2 regions of the Bradyrhizobium sp. 930_D9_N1_4 genome follow, and region 1 is predicted to be linked to the other one. Evidence: riboswitches for the same ligand, from Rfam matches in the RefSeq annotation. Region 1 holds a riboswitch; the other holds the start of a gene.

Region 1 (8,020 bases):
TTGAGGATCGCGATCTCGGTGGCGCGCTTCAAGCCTTCGCCGCCCATCATCAGGATGTAGATGTAGGAGATGGTCAGGATCGAGGCCGAGCCGAACGGTGCGGCCGAGACCGGACCGACCGGCGCATCGCCTTGCGTCGCGGGGTGACCGGGCAGGAACGGCGCGAGATGCGCCTTGACGCCGATCGGGCCCATGCCGGGGCCGCCGCCGCCATGCGGGATGCAGAAGGTCTTGTGCAGGTTGAGGTGGCTGACATCGGCGCCGTAATCGCCGGGCCTGCTAAGGCCGACCTGCGCGTTGAGATTGGCGCCGTCCAGATACACCTGGCCGCCATGGCCATGGACGATGTCGCAGATCTCGCGGATGTGCTCCTCGAACACGCCATGCGTCGAGGGATAGGTGATCATGACAGCGGCGAGATTGGCCGAGTGCTTTTCCGCCTTGGCGCGGAGATCATTGACGTCGACGTCGCCGTTCTTTTCACAGGCGACCACCACCACGTCCATGCCGACCATCGCGGCCGAGGCCGGGTTGGTGCCGTGGGCGGAGGAGGGGATCAGGCAGATTTTCCGGTGCGTCTCGCCGCGTGCCGCGTGATAGCCGCGGATCGCGAGCAGGCCGGCATATTCGCCCTGCGCGCCCGAATTCGGTTGCAGCGAGATCGCGTCATAGCCGGTGATGTCGCACAGCCATTTTTCCAGCCGCGCGAACAGCGCGTGATAGCCCTTGGCCTGCTCGCGCGGGGCGAACGGGTGGAGGCTGCCGAATTCCGGCCAGGTCAGCGGCATCATCTCGGTGGTCGCGTTCAGCTTCATCGTGCAGGAGCCGAGCGGGATCATGGCGCGGTCGAGCGCGAGGTCGCGGTCGCTGAGCTTGCGCATGTAGCGTAGCATCTCGGTTTCCGAGCGATGCGCGTGGAACACCGGATGGGTGAGGAATTCGGTCGCGCGCTTCAGCGCGTCCGGCAGCGCCTCGCGCGTGGTCGCGTCGACCTCGGCATAGGCAAGCGTGCCGCCGAAGGCGCGCCAGACGGCTTCGACCGTGGCTGATGTCGTGGTCTCGTCGAGCGCGATGCGCAAGCTCGTTTCGCCGACGCCGAGATTGATTGTCTGGGCGGCCGCGCGAGCGACGATCTCGGCGCGCCTGGCGCCGGCATCGACGCTGAGCGTGTCGAAGAAGCTTTCGGACTGCAGCGTGAAGCCGAGCTTGCGCAGGCCGGCCGCGAGCACGGCGGCGCGGCGATGGACGTTGCGCGCGATCTGCGCCAGTCCTTCCGGGCCGTGATAGACCGCATACATCGAGGCGATCACGGCGAGCAGCACCTGCGCGGTGCAGATGTTGGAGGTCGCCTTCTCGCGGCGGATGTGCTGCTCGCGGGTCTGGAGCGCGAGGCGGTAGGCCGGTGCGCCGCGCGAATCCACGGAGAGGCCGACGAGGCGGCCGGGCAGCGAGCGCTTCAGCGCATCGCGCACCGCCATATAGGCCGCGTGCGGTCCGCCATAGCCCATCGGCACGCCAAAGCGTTGCGCCGAGCCGATCGCGATGTCGGCGCCGAGCTCGCCGGGCGACGCCAGCAATGTCAGTGCCAGGAGATCAGCGGCCACGATGGCCAGCGCGCCCTTGGCTTTCAGTGCCGCGATCGCGGGCCTGATGTCGCGCACCGCGCCCGAAGAGCCCGGATATTGCAGCAGCGCGCCGAGCACGTCCGCTTTGTCGAGATCGGTGAGGGGATCGCCGACGACCAGGGTCCAGCCGAGCGGCGCGGCGCGGGTGCGCATCACCGCGAGCGTCTGCGGATGGACGTCCTTGTCGACGAAGAAGGCCTTTGCCTCGACCCGCGAGTGCCGCTCCGCCAGCGCCATGGCTTCGGCGGCGGCGGTGGCTTCATCGAGCAGCGAGGCGTTGGCGACGTCGAGCCCGGTGAGATCGCAGATCATGGTCTGGAAGTTGAGCAGCGCTTCCAGCCGGCCCTGGCTGATCTCGGGCTGGTAGGGCGTGTACGCCGTGTACCAGGCCGGGTTCTCCAAGATGTTGCGCTGGATCACCGCGGGCAAAATCGTGCCGGAATAGCCCTGGCCGATCAGCGAGGTGAACACCTGGTTCTGACGTGCGAGCTCGGCCATGTGCGCGATCGCCTCGGTCTCGCTCAAGGGCTTGCCGAGATCGAGCGGGGCGGCCTGTCGGATCGAAGCCGGCAGCGTTTCCGCCATCAGCGCGTCGACGCTTTTGGCGCTGACGGCTTCCAGCATCGCGGTGACATCGCGCGCGGAGGGGCCGATGTGGCGGCGAACGAAGGTGGCGGTGTCGCCGTTGGATTTGCGGTGCGCGGTCATCATGGGTCCTCGCTTAGGAGTTGCTGTCATCGCCCGCCTTGTGCGCAATGCGCACTCGGGCGGGCGATGATGTGGTAGCGGTTCGCCTCATCACTCCGCTGTCATGCCCCGCGAAGGCGGGGCATCCAGTAGACGCAGGCGTTCGTGATTTAACCGAGAAGCCGCGGCGTACTGGATCACCCGCCTGCGCGGGTGATGACACTGAGAATGAGGTTGGAGTTCTCATCTCACGCCGTATGCGCCTTGTACGCGGCCTCATCCATGAGGCCGCCGAGCTCGCTCTTGTCGGCAATTTTGATCTTGAAGAACCACGCCTTGCCTTGCGCGTCGGAGTTCACCAGCGCCGGCTCTGCGGCGAGTGCGTCGTTGATCTCGGTCACCTCGCCCGAGACGGGCGCGTAGATGTCTGATGCGGCCTTGACCGATTCCACGACGGCGGCGGCTTCGGTCTTCTTCAGCGTGCGGCCGACCTTGGGCAGCTCGACGAACACGACGTCGCCGAGCTGGGACTGCGCGTAGTCGGTGATCCCAACGGTGGCGACGTCGCCGTCGATGGCCAGCCATTCATGGTCGGAGGTGTACAGCGTCGTGGTCATTGTCTCAGTCCTCAGCGTTTGTAGGTATTTTTCACGAAGGGCATGGCGGCGACGGTGAGGGCTAAGCGTTGCCCGCGCACCTCGGCAAAGAGCTTTGTATCGAGCGCGCTCAGGCTCGTGGGCACATAGCCCATCGCGACCGGCGCATTCAGGCTCGGGCCGAAACCGCCCGAGGTGACTTTTCCGATTGCGTCACCGCCTGCGTCGTCCGCAAACAGCAGCGCGCCCTCGCGCACCGGGGCGCGGCCTTGCGCGAGCAGGCCGACGCGGCGGCGGGATGCGCCGTGATCGAAATGAGCGAGGATATTCGAGGCGCCCGGAAAGCCGCCGGCACGGGCGCCACCGGTGCGGCGGCTCTTCTGCACCGACCATTCCAGCGCGGCTTCAACCGGCGTGGTCGCGGTGTCGATGTCGTGGCCGTAGAGACAGAGCCCGGCTTCCAGCCGCAGACTGTCGCGGGCGCCTAGGCCGATCGGCATCACGTCGGGATTGTCGAGCAGCGTCCTGGCGAGACGCGCGGCATCGGCCGCGGGGACCGAAATCTCGAAACCGTCCTCGCCGGTGTAGCCCGAGCGCGAGACGAAACAGTCGATACCCGCAACCTTGTGCGGACCGGCATCCATGAACTTCATGGCGGGCGCTTCTGCACATAATTTCGCCAGCGCCGATTCCGCCTTCGGGCCCTGCAGCGCGATCAGTGCGCGGTCGGCAAGCGAATCGATGACGCAGTCGCTGGAGAGATTCGCGCGCAGATGCGCCTCGTCCGCGTCCTTGCAGGCGGCGTTGACGACCAGGAACAGATGATCGCCGAAATTGGCGACCATGAGATCGTCGAGAAGCCCGCCATCCTTATTGGTGAACTGGGCGTAGCGCTGGCGGCCCGGTGCAATCGCCACGATGTCCTGCGGCACCAGCCGCTCCAGCGCGCGGGCGGCGTCCTCGACCTTGCCCGATTTCGGCCGAAGTGCGAGCTGGCCCATGTGGGAGACGTCGAACAGGCCGGCGGCGGTGCGGGTCTGGAGGTGCTCTTTCAGCACGCCGGCAGGATATTGCACGGGCATGTCATAGCCCGCGAACGGCACCATCTTGCCGCCGAGGGAGACATGCAAGTCGTAAAGGGGGGTACGTTTCAGGGAGTCTTTGTCGTCACGTACTGACATTACAGGGTCCTCGGCGGTTCCCCGGGAACGATTTCCCGTGGACACCAGTCGAAGCCCCATCTGTCGCTGTGCCTGAGAGTATTATCCCGTCGGCGGACGCAGTCCGGACCTAAGCCCGTCGGCGCCTCTTTCCAGATGTCGTCAAAGCCACGCGGTCCTTTTGCCTGAGAGTTTCCGGGGCGGTTGCTCCTTCGGCGCCGGCTACCAAGTTGCCGGTCTCTCCCGACGTGGCCGTACGATACAGATGGGTACAGACCACAGGCCGGCCAAGCCTGTCAACGCGGCCTTTGCGGCTTTCCAAAGGGATTGCAACGGGATTGCGCGCCTGCGGCAACCCACTGATCTCTCTGCACAGTTTCTGGACAGCGAAGCTGGCCTTGTCTAAAAGCGCTGTGGCCCGCAGATATCAGCCCAAATCGACAGGTTTGGATGGCAAATTGGCGGGTCCAAGCACACCCGATTGGATGAACATGAGCGGCGTCAACGAGATCAGGTCGACCTTTCTGAACTTCTTTGCCGAGAACGGCCACGAGATCGTGTCGTCCTCGCCATTGGTGCCGCGCAACGATCCGACGTTGATGTTCACCAATGCCGGCATGGTGCAGTTCAAGAACGTCTTCACCGGCGTCGAGAAGCGGCCGTATCAGCGCGCCACCACGTCGCAGAAATGCGTGCGCGCCGGCGGCAAGCACAACGACCTCGACAATGTCGGCTACACCGCGCGCCATCTCACCTTCTTCGAGATGCTCGGCAACTTCTCGTTCGGCGACTATTTCAAGGAACGCGCGATCGAGCTGGCCTGGAAGCTGATCACCAAGGAATACGGGCTCAAGAAGGACAAGTTGCTCGTCACCGTCTACCACACCGACGACGAGGCGGCTGGCCTCTGGAAGAAGATCGCCGGATTCTCCGAGGACCGCATCATCCGCATCCCGACGTCGGACAATTTCTGGGCGATGGGCGACACCGGCCCGTGCGGCCCGTGTTCGGAAATCTTCATCGACCGCGGCGACCACATCTGGGGCGGTCCTCCCGGCTCGCCGGAAGAGGACGGCGACCGCTTCCTCGAATTCTGGAATCTCGTGTTCATGCAATACGAGCAGGTGACGAAGGAGCAGCGCGTTGACCTGCCGCGTCCCTCGATCGACACCGGCATGGGCCTCGAGCGCATGGCCTCGATCATGCAGGGCGTCGACAGCGTGTTCGAGACCGACCTGTTCCGTCATTTGATCGACGCGACCTCGTCGGCGCTGGGCCACGGGCCGAACGAGCAGACCGTGGCCTCGTTCCGCGTCATCGCCGACCATCTGCGTTCCTCGGCCTTCCTGGTTGCGGACGGCGTGCTGCCGTCGAACGAGGGCCGCGGCTATGTGCTGCGCCGGATCATGCGCCGCGCGATGCGCCATGCGCAGCTGCTCGGCGCCAAGGAGCCGCTGATGCATCGGCTGGTGTGGGCGCTGGTGCGCGAGATGGGCCAGGCCTATCCCGATTTGATGCGCGCGGAAAATCTGATCGAGGAAACGCTGCGGCTGGAAGAGACCCGCTTCCGCAAGACGCTGGTGCGCGGCTTGTCGATTCTCGACGAGAAGTCGGCCGGCCTGAAGAAAGGCGACATGTTCGACGGCGACGTCGCCTTCACGCTCTACGACACCTACGGCTTCCCGCTGGATTTGACGCAGGACGCGCTGAAGTCGCGCGGCATCGGCGTCGATCAGGCCTCGTTCACCGATGCGATGGAGCGCCAGAAGGCCAAGGCGCGCGAATCCTGGAAGGGTTCTGGCGAAGCCGCCTCCGAAGCGATCTGGTTCCCGCTGCGCGAGAAGCTCGGAGCCACCGAATTTTTGGGATACGAGACCGAGAGCGCCGAAGGCGTGGTGACCGCGCTGGTGAAGGACGGCAAGGAAGCCGACAGCCTCAAGGCGGGCGAAACCGGCGCGATCGTGCTGAACCAGACGCCGTTCTATGCGGAGTCCGGCGGCCAGGTCGGCGACACCGGCGTGTTGTTGGGCGAGGGCGGCATCAAGTTCCGCGTCACCGATGCGCAGAAGAAGCTCGGCGATTTCTTCGTGCATGTCGGCACGGTCGAGAGCGGCGAGCTGAAGCTCGGCACCGCGCTCCAGCTCGAGGTCGATCATTCCAGGCGCTCCTCGATCCGCGCACATCACTCGGCGACGCATCTGATTCACGAGGCGCTGCGTCAGGTGCTTGGCGATCACATCGCCCAGCGCGGCTCGATGGTCGCGCCGGATCGTTTGCGCTTCGACTTCGTGCATCCGAAGCCGATCACGGCCGAAGAGCTCGCCCGCGTCGAGGACATCGCCAACGACGTGGTGCTGGAGAATGACGAAGTCACCACGCGCGTGATGGGCGTTGACGAGGCCCGCGAGGCCGGGGCGCGCGCCCTGTTCGGCGAGAAGTATGGCGACGAGGTTCGCGTCGTCTCGATGGGCCGCACCGCGCGTGAGCGCGGCGTCAATGCGCTTGGCTGGTCGGTCGAGCTCTGCGGCGGCACCCATGTGCGGCGCACCGGCGATATCGGCCTGATCACGCTGACCGGCGAGAGCGCGGTCGCCTCCGGCGTGCGCCGCATCGAGGCGCTGACCGGCAATTACGCCCGCCGTCACGCCAACGAGACCATGGCGCTGGCGAAGGCCGCGGCCCACGAGCTGCGCACCTCGATCGACGACGTCCCCGCGCGCATCACCGCGCTGATGGACGAGCGCAAGAAGCTTGAGCGCGAATTGTCAGACGCCCGCAAGAAGCTCGCGATGGGCGGCGGCGCGTCAAGCGGCGATGGCGCAGCTTCCAGCGTGCGCGAGGCCGGCGGCGTCAAGCTGATGGCGCGTGCGGTCGAAGGCATCGAGATGAAGGATCTCAAGAGCCTCGCGGACGAGGCCAAGAAGCAGATCGGCTCCGGCGTGGTCGCCATCGTCGGCGTCACCGAGGACGGCAAAGCCGGCGTCGTGGTCGGCGTCACAGCCGACCTGACCGCGCGCTTCAACGCGGTCAATCTGGTGAAGATCGCCTCCGAAGCGCTCGGCGGCAAGGGCGGCGGCGGTCGGCCCGACATGGCGCAGGCCGGCGGCCCCGACGGCGCCAAGGCAACCGAAGCGCTGGCGGCGATCGAAAAAGCGATGGCAGGCGCTTAATCCCGATGCGCCTCGTTCCGCGAGGAACTGGGCTTCGCGATCCCGATTTGAGGGATCGCCTCTACGAATTGCTGGAGCACGATCCGCTGGCCTATTCGGCTGGATCGCGCTTCATCCAGCTCATCATCGGCGTCATCGTGCTCAACGTCGCCGCGATGATTTTGGCCTCGGTGCCGGAGCTGGACGATCACTACGGTGCGCTGTTCGCGGGCATCACCATCCTCTCGGTGATCGTGTTCGCGCTGGAATATGCCGCACGGCTCTGGACGGTGGCGGGCCACACGCCGCGCAAGGGCTCCGCGCTCGCCGACCGGCTTGGCTATGCCTTCTCAGCGCTCGGGATCATCGACCTCCTGGCGTTCCTGCCCGCGGCCATCGTGCTCGCCACGGGCCGCCACGCGACGCTGGCGGCGCTCGGCGTGCTGCCGTTCTTCAAGCTCATTCGGTATTCGCCGGCGATGCGCTCGCTGCTCGCCGCCGTCCATGCCGAGCGGCGAGCGCTGATCGGATGCGTCGTCATCCTGTTCGGTGTGGTCCTGACGTTTGCCTCGCTGCTCTACGCCATCGAGCGTGATGTGCAGCCCAGCAAGCTCGGCACCATTCCGGACGCGATGTGGTGGGCGATCGTGACGCTCGGCACCGTCGGCTATGGCGACGTCGTGCCGGTAACGCCGCTCGGCAAATTCATCTCGGTGTTCGCGATCGTCTCGGGCTTCGCCATGATCGCGCTGCCGGTCGCGATCATCTCCTCTGCGTTTGCGGAAGAGGTGAGGCGCCGCGAC
Region 2 (8,020 bases), 160 kb from region 1:
CGCGACCACGCCCATGTCATGGGTGATGAACAGCACGGCCGTGCCGTGATCGCGCTGGAGGTCGCGGATCAAAGTCAAGATCTGCTTCTGCGTGGTGACGTCGAGCGCAGTGGTCGGCTCGTCGGCGATGAGCAGCTTCGGCTCCAGCACGAGCGCCATCGCGATCATGATGCGCTGGCGCTGACCGCCGGAGAGGCGGTGCGGGTAGGAGGCGAAGATGCGCTCGACCTGGGGCAGGCGGACCTGCTCCATCATGTCGAGGATGCGCTTCTTGCGCGCCCGCGCGTCGAGATTGGTGTGGGCGCGCAGCACTTCGTCGATCTGGCGACCGACCGGCACGACCGGATTGAGCGCGGTCATCGGCTCCTGGAAGATCATCGCCATCTGCGTGGCGCGCAGCTGGCGCAGCCGGCGGTCGGTCGCGGTAAGAATCTCCTCGCCGACGAGCTTGACGCTGCCGGCGGTCGGCACCAGCGTGCCCTTCGGTAGCAGGCCCATGGTGGTGAGCGAGGTCACCGACTTGCCCGAGCCGCTTTCGCCGACGAGACACAGCGTCTCGCGCTCGTGCACCTGGATCGAGATGCCGTCGATGATCTTGTGCGCGCCGGGCTTCTTGCCGATGGAGACGACGAGGTTACTGATGTCGAGGATGGGGCTGGTCATCGCTTTATCGCTCATCACTTGCCTTCCCGCTGCTTCATGCGCGGATCGAGTGCGTCGCGGGCGGCGTCGCCGATCAGATTGATGCTGAGAATCGCGATCGAGAGCAGCAGGCCCGGCCAGAAGATCAGCGTTGGCTTGAGCTGAAAATACTGGCGGCCTTCGGCCATGATGTTGCCCCAGGTCGGCGTCTCCGGCGAGATGCCGGCGCCGAGGAAGGAGAGGATGGCCTCGGTGAGGATCGCGGAGGCGCAGACATAGGTGCCCTGGACGATCAGCGGTGCGATCGTGTTCGGCATCAGATGCCGCCACATGATCTTCGGCAGCGACGAGCCGACCGAGATTGCGGCTTCGACATAAGGCTCTTCGCGCGCCGACAGCACGACCGAACGCACCAGTCGCGCCACGCGTGGGACTTCGGGAATGGTGATCGCGATCAGCACGGTCCAGATGCTGGCGCCGGACAGCGACACCACGGCGATCGCGAGCAGGATGCTCGGCATCGCCATCAGGCCGTCCATGACGCGCATCAGCACGGAATCGACCAGCTTGAAGAAGCCGGAGACGAGGCCGATCGCGAGGCCGATGACGACAGACATGATCGCCGCGCCGATGCCGATCAGCAGCGAGATGCGGCCGCCATAGATGACGCGCGACAACAGGTCACGGCCATAGGCGTCGGTACCGAGCAGGAACTGCGCCGACGAGGGCTTGAGCCGTTGCGAGGGGGCAAGCTGGACCGGATCATGCGGCGCGATCAGGGGTGCCAGGATCGAAACCAGCACGATCAAGGTGAGCAGGATCGTGGCCGCCGCGATGATCGGCGTCGAGGTCAGGAATCCGAAGCGCGGTCGCAGCGGCGACGTGATCGGAATGGAGGACTGGGGAAGGCTATCGACGGACATTGTTGTTGTTATCCTTGGCCCTAGTACCGGATCCGGGGATCGAGCAGCGTGTAGGCGACGTCGATCAGGAGATTGACGACGACGTAGATCAGCGACGTCAGCAAGATCATGGCCTGGATCACCGGGTAGTCGCGCGCCAGCACCGCGTCCACCGTGAGCCGGCCGATGCCGGGGATGTTGAACACGCTCTCGGTCACGACGACGCCGGAGATCAGCAGCGCAAAACCGGTGCCGATCACGGTGATCACGGGCACGGCGGCGTTGCGCAGCGCGTGCCGCATCATCACCGCGACCTCGTTGATGCCCTTCGCGCGTGCTGTCCGCACATAGTCCTCACCGAGCACGTCGAGCATTGCCGCGCGCGTCATGCGCGCGATCAGCGCGATGTAGATGAAGGACAGTGCGCAGGTCGGCAGGATGATGCGCTCGAAGAACGGGCCGAAACCGTTGAAGATGCTGCGGAAGCCCTGCACCGGCACCCAGCGCAGGTCGATCGCGAAGACCTCGATCAGGATGTAGCCGACCACGAACACCGGCACCGAGAAGCCGAGCACGGAGAGGCCCATCACGAAACGGTCGATCCAGGTGCCGTGCTTCCACGCCGCGATGACGCCGAGCGGCACGGCGACGATGACGGCGAGGATAATGGTCGAGAGCGCGATCGAGATCGACGGCTCCATGCGCTGGCTGATCATCTTGATGACCGGCAGGTTGGAGATCAGCGATGTCCCGAGATCGCCATGCAGCAGCTTGTTCACCCAGGTGACGAATTGCACGATCAGCGGCTCGTTGAGGCCGAGCGAGTCGCGGATGCGCTCGAGCCGTTCGGGTGTCGCGTTGTCGCCGGCGAGGATCGCGGCGGGATCGCCCGGCGTCAGCCGCAGCAACAGGAACACGAACAGCGCGACGACGCCCATCACAGGCACGGCGGCCAGAACGCGGCGAATGAGATAACCTAGCATGCACCTATCTCCGGCTGCGGAACTGGTGGGGCCGAGAAGCGCCCGTGGAATCGATTGTGTCTATCATGCACGCCTGTCACTCGGGCTGGAAAGCCGGCCGGAGAAGCCGATCTTTCGGGGCAAATTGTGTGCCAAGGGCAGGGCGGTCGCAAGGGGCCGCCCGGTGGCTGATATCGACCACTCAGGATGCATGACGTAACTCGCGCTCAACCCCAAGTTTTTGCTGAAGCGAAGGCGCGGTTGGCGGCGCGTTGAGGCCGCGCCAGCCGTCGATGGTTCCGGCAATCATCTGCGCGGTCGCGGCGGACAGGGTCCAGCCGAGATGACCGTGGCCGGTGTTGAAGAAGACGCCGGGCATCCGGCCCGCGCGCACCACCGGCATCATGTTCGGCATCATCGGCCGCAGCCCGGCCCACGGCACCACCCTGGACGTCTCGACGGCCGGGAAGTTGCCGCGGACCCAGTCGACCAGCGGCTGCACGCGGTCGGCGCGGATGTCGCGGTTGAAATCGTTGAATTCGGCGGTGCCGGCCACGCGAAAACGATCGGCGCCGAGCCGGCTGGTGACGATCTTGGCGGCTTCGTCGAGCAGGCTCACGGTCGGCGTCGCGTTGCGGCTTTCAGCGGTGTCGAGCTGCACGGTGATCGAATAGCCCTTCACCGGATAGACGTTGACGCGCTCGTCGAGCAGGCTGGCGAAGTGACGGCTGGCGACGCCGGCGCAGACCACGACGCCGTCCGCCTTCAGCATGCCGCGCGCGGATGCGACAGCATCACTGGCAGAAAGATCAGCCCAGCCGATGACAAAGCCGCCACCGGCCTGGGCTACGGAGTCGATGTCGGCTTCGTGGATGAAGGTCGCGCCGCGCCGTTTGCAGGCGTCCGCAAGCCCGCGGGTGAACTTGTGGATATCGCCGGTCGCATCCGAGGGCGTGTAGAAGCCGCCGTAACAATCCTTGCGCAACGTCGGCTCGATCGTGCGGATTTCTTCGGATGTCACCGGGCGGCGATCCAATCCGCCTTCCTGCAACAGCGCGTTGACGCGCAGGCCGGATTCGAAACCCTTCTTGTCGTGATAGATGTGGAGGATGCCGCGGCGTTCGAGATCGAAGTCGATGCCCTCGCGGGTCGCGATCTCGAACAGATGCTTGCGCGCTTCGATCGCGAGCCGCGTCGTCTCGATGGTGTTGGCGCGGTAGTTGCCGATGTTGGCGACGAACTCGCTCATCCACGAATATTTGTGCCAGTTCGGTCGCGGGTTCATCAGCAGCGGCGCATCGCGCCGGAACATCCAGCGTAAGCCTTTCAGGATCGTCGCGGTGCTGTTCCACACCTCGGCATTGCTGGCGGAGAGTTGCCCGCCATTGGCGAACGAGGTCTCCATCGCGGCGTAGCGGTGCTTGTCGAGCACCGTGACTTTGTAGCCGCGATCGAGCAGGGCATAGGCAGTCGTTACGCCGGTGATGCCGGCGCCGATGATGGCGATATGGGTCATGGAAAGTTCAGGGCTCCCGTGAGTTAGAGACGGCTGACCGCCGGCCGCAAGGCCGTTCGGCGCCCCATCTGTCACGGTTACCTGAGAGCTTGATCCGGCACGGACCCACGAGGCCTGACCTCATGACGTCTATGCGGACTATCCCCTTCGGTGGACGTCACGACTTTCAATCGTGCCGTCTCTCTCCAGATCGTCCTGACGATACAGTCCTTTTGCCTGAGAGTTTCCGGGGCGGTTGCTCCGTCGGCGCCGCAAAAAAAAGGCTGGTGGCCTTCGTTGCGATCTCTCCCGCATCGTCGCGTGGACCATCGAGCAGTACGATGCGCCTCATTTTTAGACAAGGCTAAATTTCAACCGCGACTGCCAACGTATTGTGCAGTGCGAAGTCGATTCAGTTTACGCCAGCGTCGCCAGCAATCCCGCCATCAGGCGCCCGCGTTCGACCAGGCTGTCGACCTCGATGAACTCTTCGAGCGTGTGGCCGTTGCCGCCACGCACGCCGAGGCCGTCGAGCGAGGGGATGCCCATCGCGCCCGTGAAGTTGGCATCGGAGCCGCCGCCCGAGCTCGCATGTGGCAATTCATGGCCGAGCGATTTGGCGATGCCGCGCGCCTTTTCATACAGCGCCATCGTGCCGGCATCCGGCTCCCACACCGGCCGCGTCACGCCGCGCGTCACCTTGAAGGTGACATCGTTGGACGTGCCCGACAGCGCCAGCATGCGCTCGACGCCGCGGTCGAGATCGGCCTGGCGCTTGGCCATGGAGAGCGCCTCGCCGGTCGCAGTTGTGGCAACGCAATTGACCCATTGCCCGCCATGCACGACGCCGACCGAGAAGGTGCAATCCTCCGTCGTCATCGCGTCGATGGCGAGGATCTGCCGCGCCATCTCGCGGATCGCCGAGCGTCCCGCCGACAATGTTGCGCCGGCGTGGCTCGGCCGTCCCGTCGCTTCGAGATTGAATCGCGCGATGGCGTAACGTCCGGTGGTGACGCCGTTGTCGGCGCGGCCTGGTTCGGGCACCAGCACATATTTGTTGCGGGCGGCTTCCGCCTCGATGATGTCGCGCGTCGAGGGCGTGCCGACTTCCTCATCCGGCGTGAACAGCACGGTGATCGGCAGGGGCGTCGTGAAGGAGGCGCGCGCAAGCTGCCGGATCGCTTCCAGCGAAAGGTAGTTGCCGCCCTTCATGTCGTAGATGCCGGGGCCGTAGCACTTGTTGCCTTCGCGCCGCCATTTCAGCTTCTCGATCGTGCCGATGGGGTGGACCGTGTCCATGTGGCCGGCGATCAGGATGCCGGGCTCGCCCTGCTTCGGGTGGGGAAAGCGCGCGCGGATGACGCCGCCAAAGCCCTGGCGTCCGCCGATGCGTTCGATCGTCGCACCCATGATCGCCATATCCCGCGCTGCGATATCGAGCATGCGGTTAACGGCGCCGGCATCCCAGGTCGGGCTTTCGCATTCCACCCAGGTGCGCAGGCCCTCGAGCATCGCTTCGGAATCGAAGGGAAGATTGGCTGGATTCATCTCAATGTCTCTCAAGCTTCGAAAGATGGAATGCGCATTGCATTGGCGCGAGGAGGACGCGTGGAGAGTGTTGTAGTGCCAAACCGATCTTTGTGGAGCCCGTGCACGCGATGCCATGGGCTGCACCGAAACCGGATTGACGCGCTCAACACTGTCTGCAAGTCTCGAAAAGATAAAGGCATTGCATGAGGTTAGTTCGCCCAAGGAACGAACCGAATGCTCAACCAATAATCTGCCTTTGAACAGTTTCACGTCAGGAGAAACTTTTATGTTGAGCTTGATGCGCCGGGGGCGTCGCGCGTTCGCCTCCACACTCGCGCTGTCGGTCGTCGCGTTGTCCACCGCAATGGCCTCGCCGGTCTTTGCGGCCGGCAAGACCATCACCGCGGTGATGCATTCGGATCTGCGCATCATCGATCCGATCTTCACCACCGCCTACATCACGCGAGACCATGGCTACATGGTCTACGACACGCTGATCACGACGGATTCGACCTTCAAGATCCAGCCGCAGATGGCGGACTGGAAAATCTCCGATGACAAGCTGACCTACACCTTCACGCTGCGCGACGGCCTGAAATGGCATGACGGCGCGCCGGTGACGGCGGAAGACTGCGTCGCTTCGCTCAAGCGCTGGGCCGCGGTCGACGGCATGGGCCAGCAGATGATGACCTTTACGGCCAGCATCGAGGCGACCGATCCCAAGACCATCACGCTGAAGCTCAAGGAGCCCTACGGCCTGGTGCTCGAATCGATCGGCAAGCCGTCCTCGCGCGTGGCCTTCATGATGCCGAAGCGCCTCGCCGAGACGCCGGCGGACAAGCAGATCCCCGAGCAGATCGGCTCCGGCCCCTTCAAGTTCGTGCAGGGTGAATTCCAGCCCGGCGTGAAGGCGGTCTACGTCAAGAACACCGATTACGTGCCGCGCAAGGAGCCGGCGAGCTGGACTGCCGGTGGCAAGGTGGTGAAGGTCGACCGCGTCGAGTGGATCACCATGCCGGACTCGCAGACCGCGGTGAACGCGCTGCAATCGGGCGACATCGACTTCATGGAAGTGCCGCCGTGGGATCTGCTGCCGGTGCTCGAAGGCAATGCCGATCTCAAGGTCGAGACGCTGAACAAGTTCGGCTACCAGACCCTCGGTCGCATGAACTTCCTCTATCCGCCCTTCGACAATCCGAAGATCCGCCGTGCAGCACTTCTGGCCATGAACCAGAAGGATGTGCTCGACGCGCTCGTCGGCAATCCCAAATACTACAAGATCTGCGGCGCCTTCTTCATCTGCGACACTCCGTTCGCAACCGATGTCGGCTCGGAATCGCTGGTCAAGGGCAACGGCATGGCCGAAGCCAAGAAGGCGCTCGCCGAGTCCGGCTATGACGGCACCCCCGTCGTGGTCATGGTGCCCGGTGACGTCGTGACGCTGAAGGCGCAGCCGACCGTTGCGGTGCAGTTGCTCCGCGAAGCCGGCTTCAAGGTCGACGCTCAGGCGACCGACTGGCAGACGGTGGTGAGCCGTCGCGCCAGCCAGAAGCCCCCGAAGGAGGGCGGCTGGAACATGTTCTTCACCAACTGGGTCAGCGCCGACGTCTCCAACCCGATCTCCAATCTGTCGATCGGCGGCCAGGGCAAAAAGGGCTGGTTCGGCTGGGCGGAGAACGCCAAGATCGAGAAGCTCAAGGACGACTTCGTCCGTGCCGCCTCGCTCGACGATCAGAAGAAGATCGCGACCGAGATCCAGAAGGAAGCCTATGACCAGGTGATCTACGTGCCGCTCGGTCAGTACCTGGCGCCGAGCGCGTGGCGCAAGTCGCTGACCGGCGTGCTCGACGGCCCGGCGACCCCGGTGTTCTGGAACGTCGACAAGACCGAGTAAGGCGAGGGCGTATCCAAAACCCTTTCGTCCCGACCAATACGCGGCGCCGCTGTCATCAGCGGCGCCGCTCGCCAAAGGAACTTCACAAGAGAGCTTCTCAAGAAAACTTCCAGGAGAACTTCAGTGTTCCAACTCATGCGGCGCCGGACGTTCGTCTCCACACTTGCGATCTCAGTCGTCGCGCTTTCGGCTCTCGCCTCGCCGGTTCTTGCCGCCGGCAAGACCATCACCGCCGTGATGCATTCGGATTTGCGCGTTCTCGATCCGATTTTCACCAGCGCCTATATCGCGCGTGACCATGGCTACATGGTTTTCGACACCCTGATCGCGACGGATTCGAACTTCAAGATCCAGCCGCAGATGGCGGACTGGAAGATCTCCGACGACAAGCTGACCTACACCTTCACGCTGCGCGATGGTCTGAAGTGGCATGACGGCGCGCCGGTGACCGCGGAAGATTGCGTTGCCTCACTGAAGCGCTGGGCCGCTGTCGACGGCATGGGGCAGCAGATGATGCTGTTCACCGCCGGCATCGAGGCGAGCGACCCCAAGACCATCACGCTGAAGCTGAAGGAGCCCTACGCGCTCGTGCTGG

Evidence for each region. Region 1 has a riboswitch for glycine ahead of gcvT (glycine cleavage system aminomethyltransferase GcvT). Riboswitches for the same ligand answer to the same signal wherever they lie in the genome.
Region 2: linked by a shared signal. The riboswitch ahead of AB7532_RS23080 (D-amino acid dehydrogenase) and the one ahead of gcvT (glycine cleavage system aminomethyltransferase GcvT) in region 1 are both predicted to bind glycine.

Annotation. Positions count from the first base shown of each region.
Region 1 covers NZ_CP197236.1:5,003,434-5,011,453, reverse strand. Annotated here, with positions in the region: gene gcvP (aminomethyl-transferring glycine dehydrogenase) at 1-2,333, opposite strand, end outside; gene gcvH (glycine cleavage system protein GcvH) at 2,561-2,929, opposite strand; gene gcvT (glycine cleavage system aminomethyltransferase GcvT) at 2,941-4,089, opposite strand; glycine riboswitch at 4,233-4,324, opposite strand; gene alaS (alanine--tRNA ligase) at 4,560-7,238, shown strand; gene AB7532_RS23870 (cyclic nucleotide-gated ion channel) at 7,244-8,020, shown strand, end outside.
Region 2 covers NZ_CP197236.1:4,841,668-4,849,687, reverse strand. Annotated here, with positions in the region: gene AB7532_RS23095 (ABC transporter ATP-binding protein) at 1-663, opposite strand, end outside; gene AB7532_RS23090 (ABC transporter permease) at 678-1,565, opposite strand; gene AB7532_RS23085 (ABC transporter permease) at 1,586-2,527, opposite strand; gene AB7532_RS23080 (D-amino acid dehydrogenase) at 2,709-4,022, opposite strand; glycine riboswitch at 4,089-4,213, opposite strand; glycine riboswitch at 4,217-4,323, opposite strand; gene AB7532_RS23075 (M20/M25/M40 family metallo-hydrolase) at 4,419-5,549, opposite strand; gene AB7532_RS23070 (ABC transporter substrate-binding protein) at 5,818-7,425, shown strand; gene AB7532_RS23065 (ABC transporter substrate-binding protein) at 7,549-8,020, shown strand, end outside.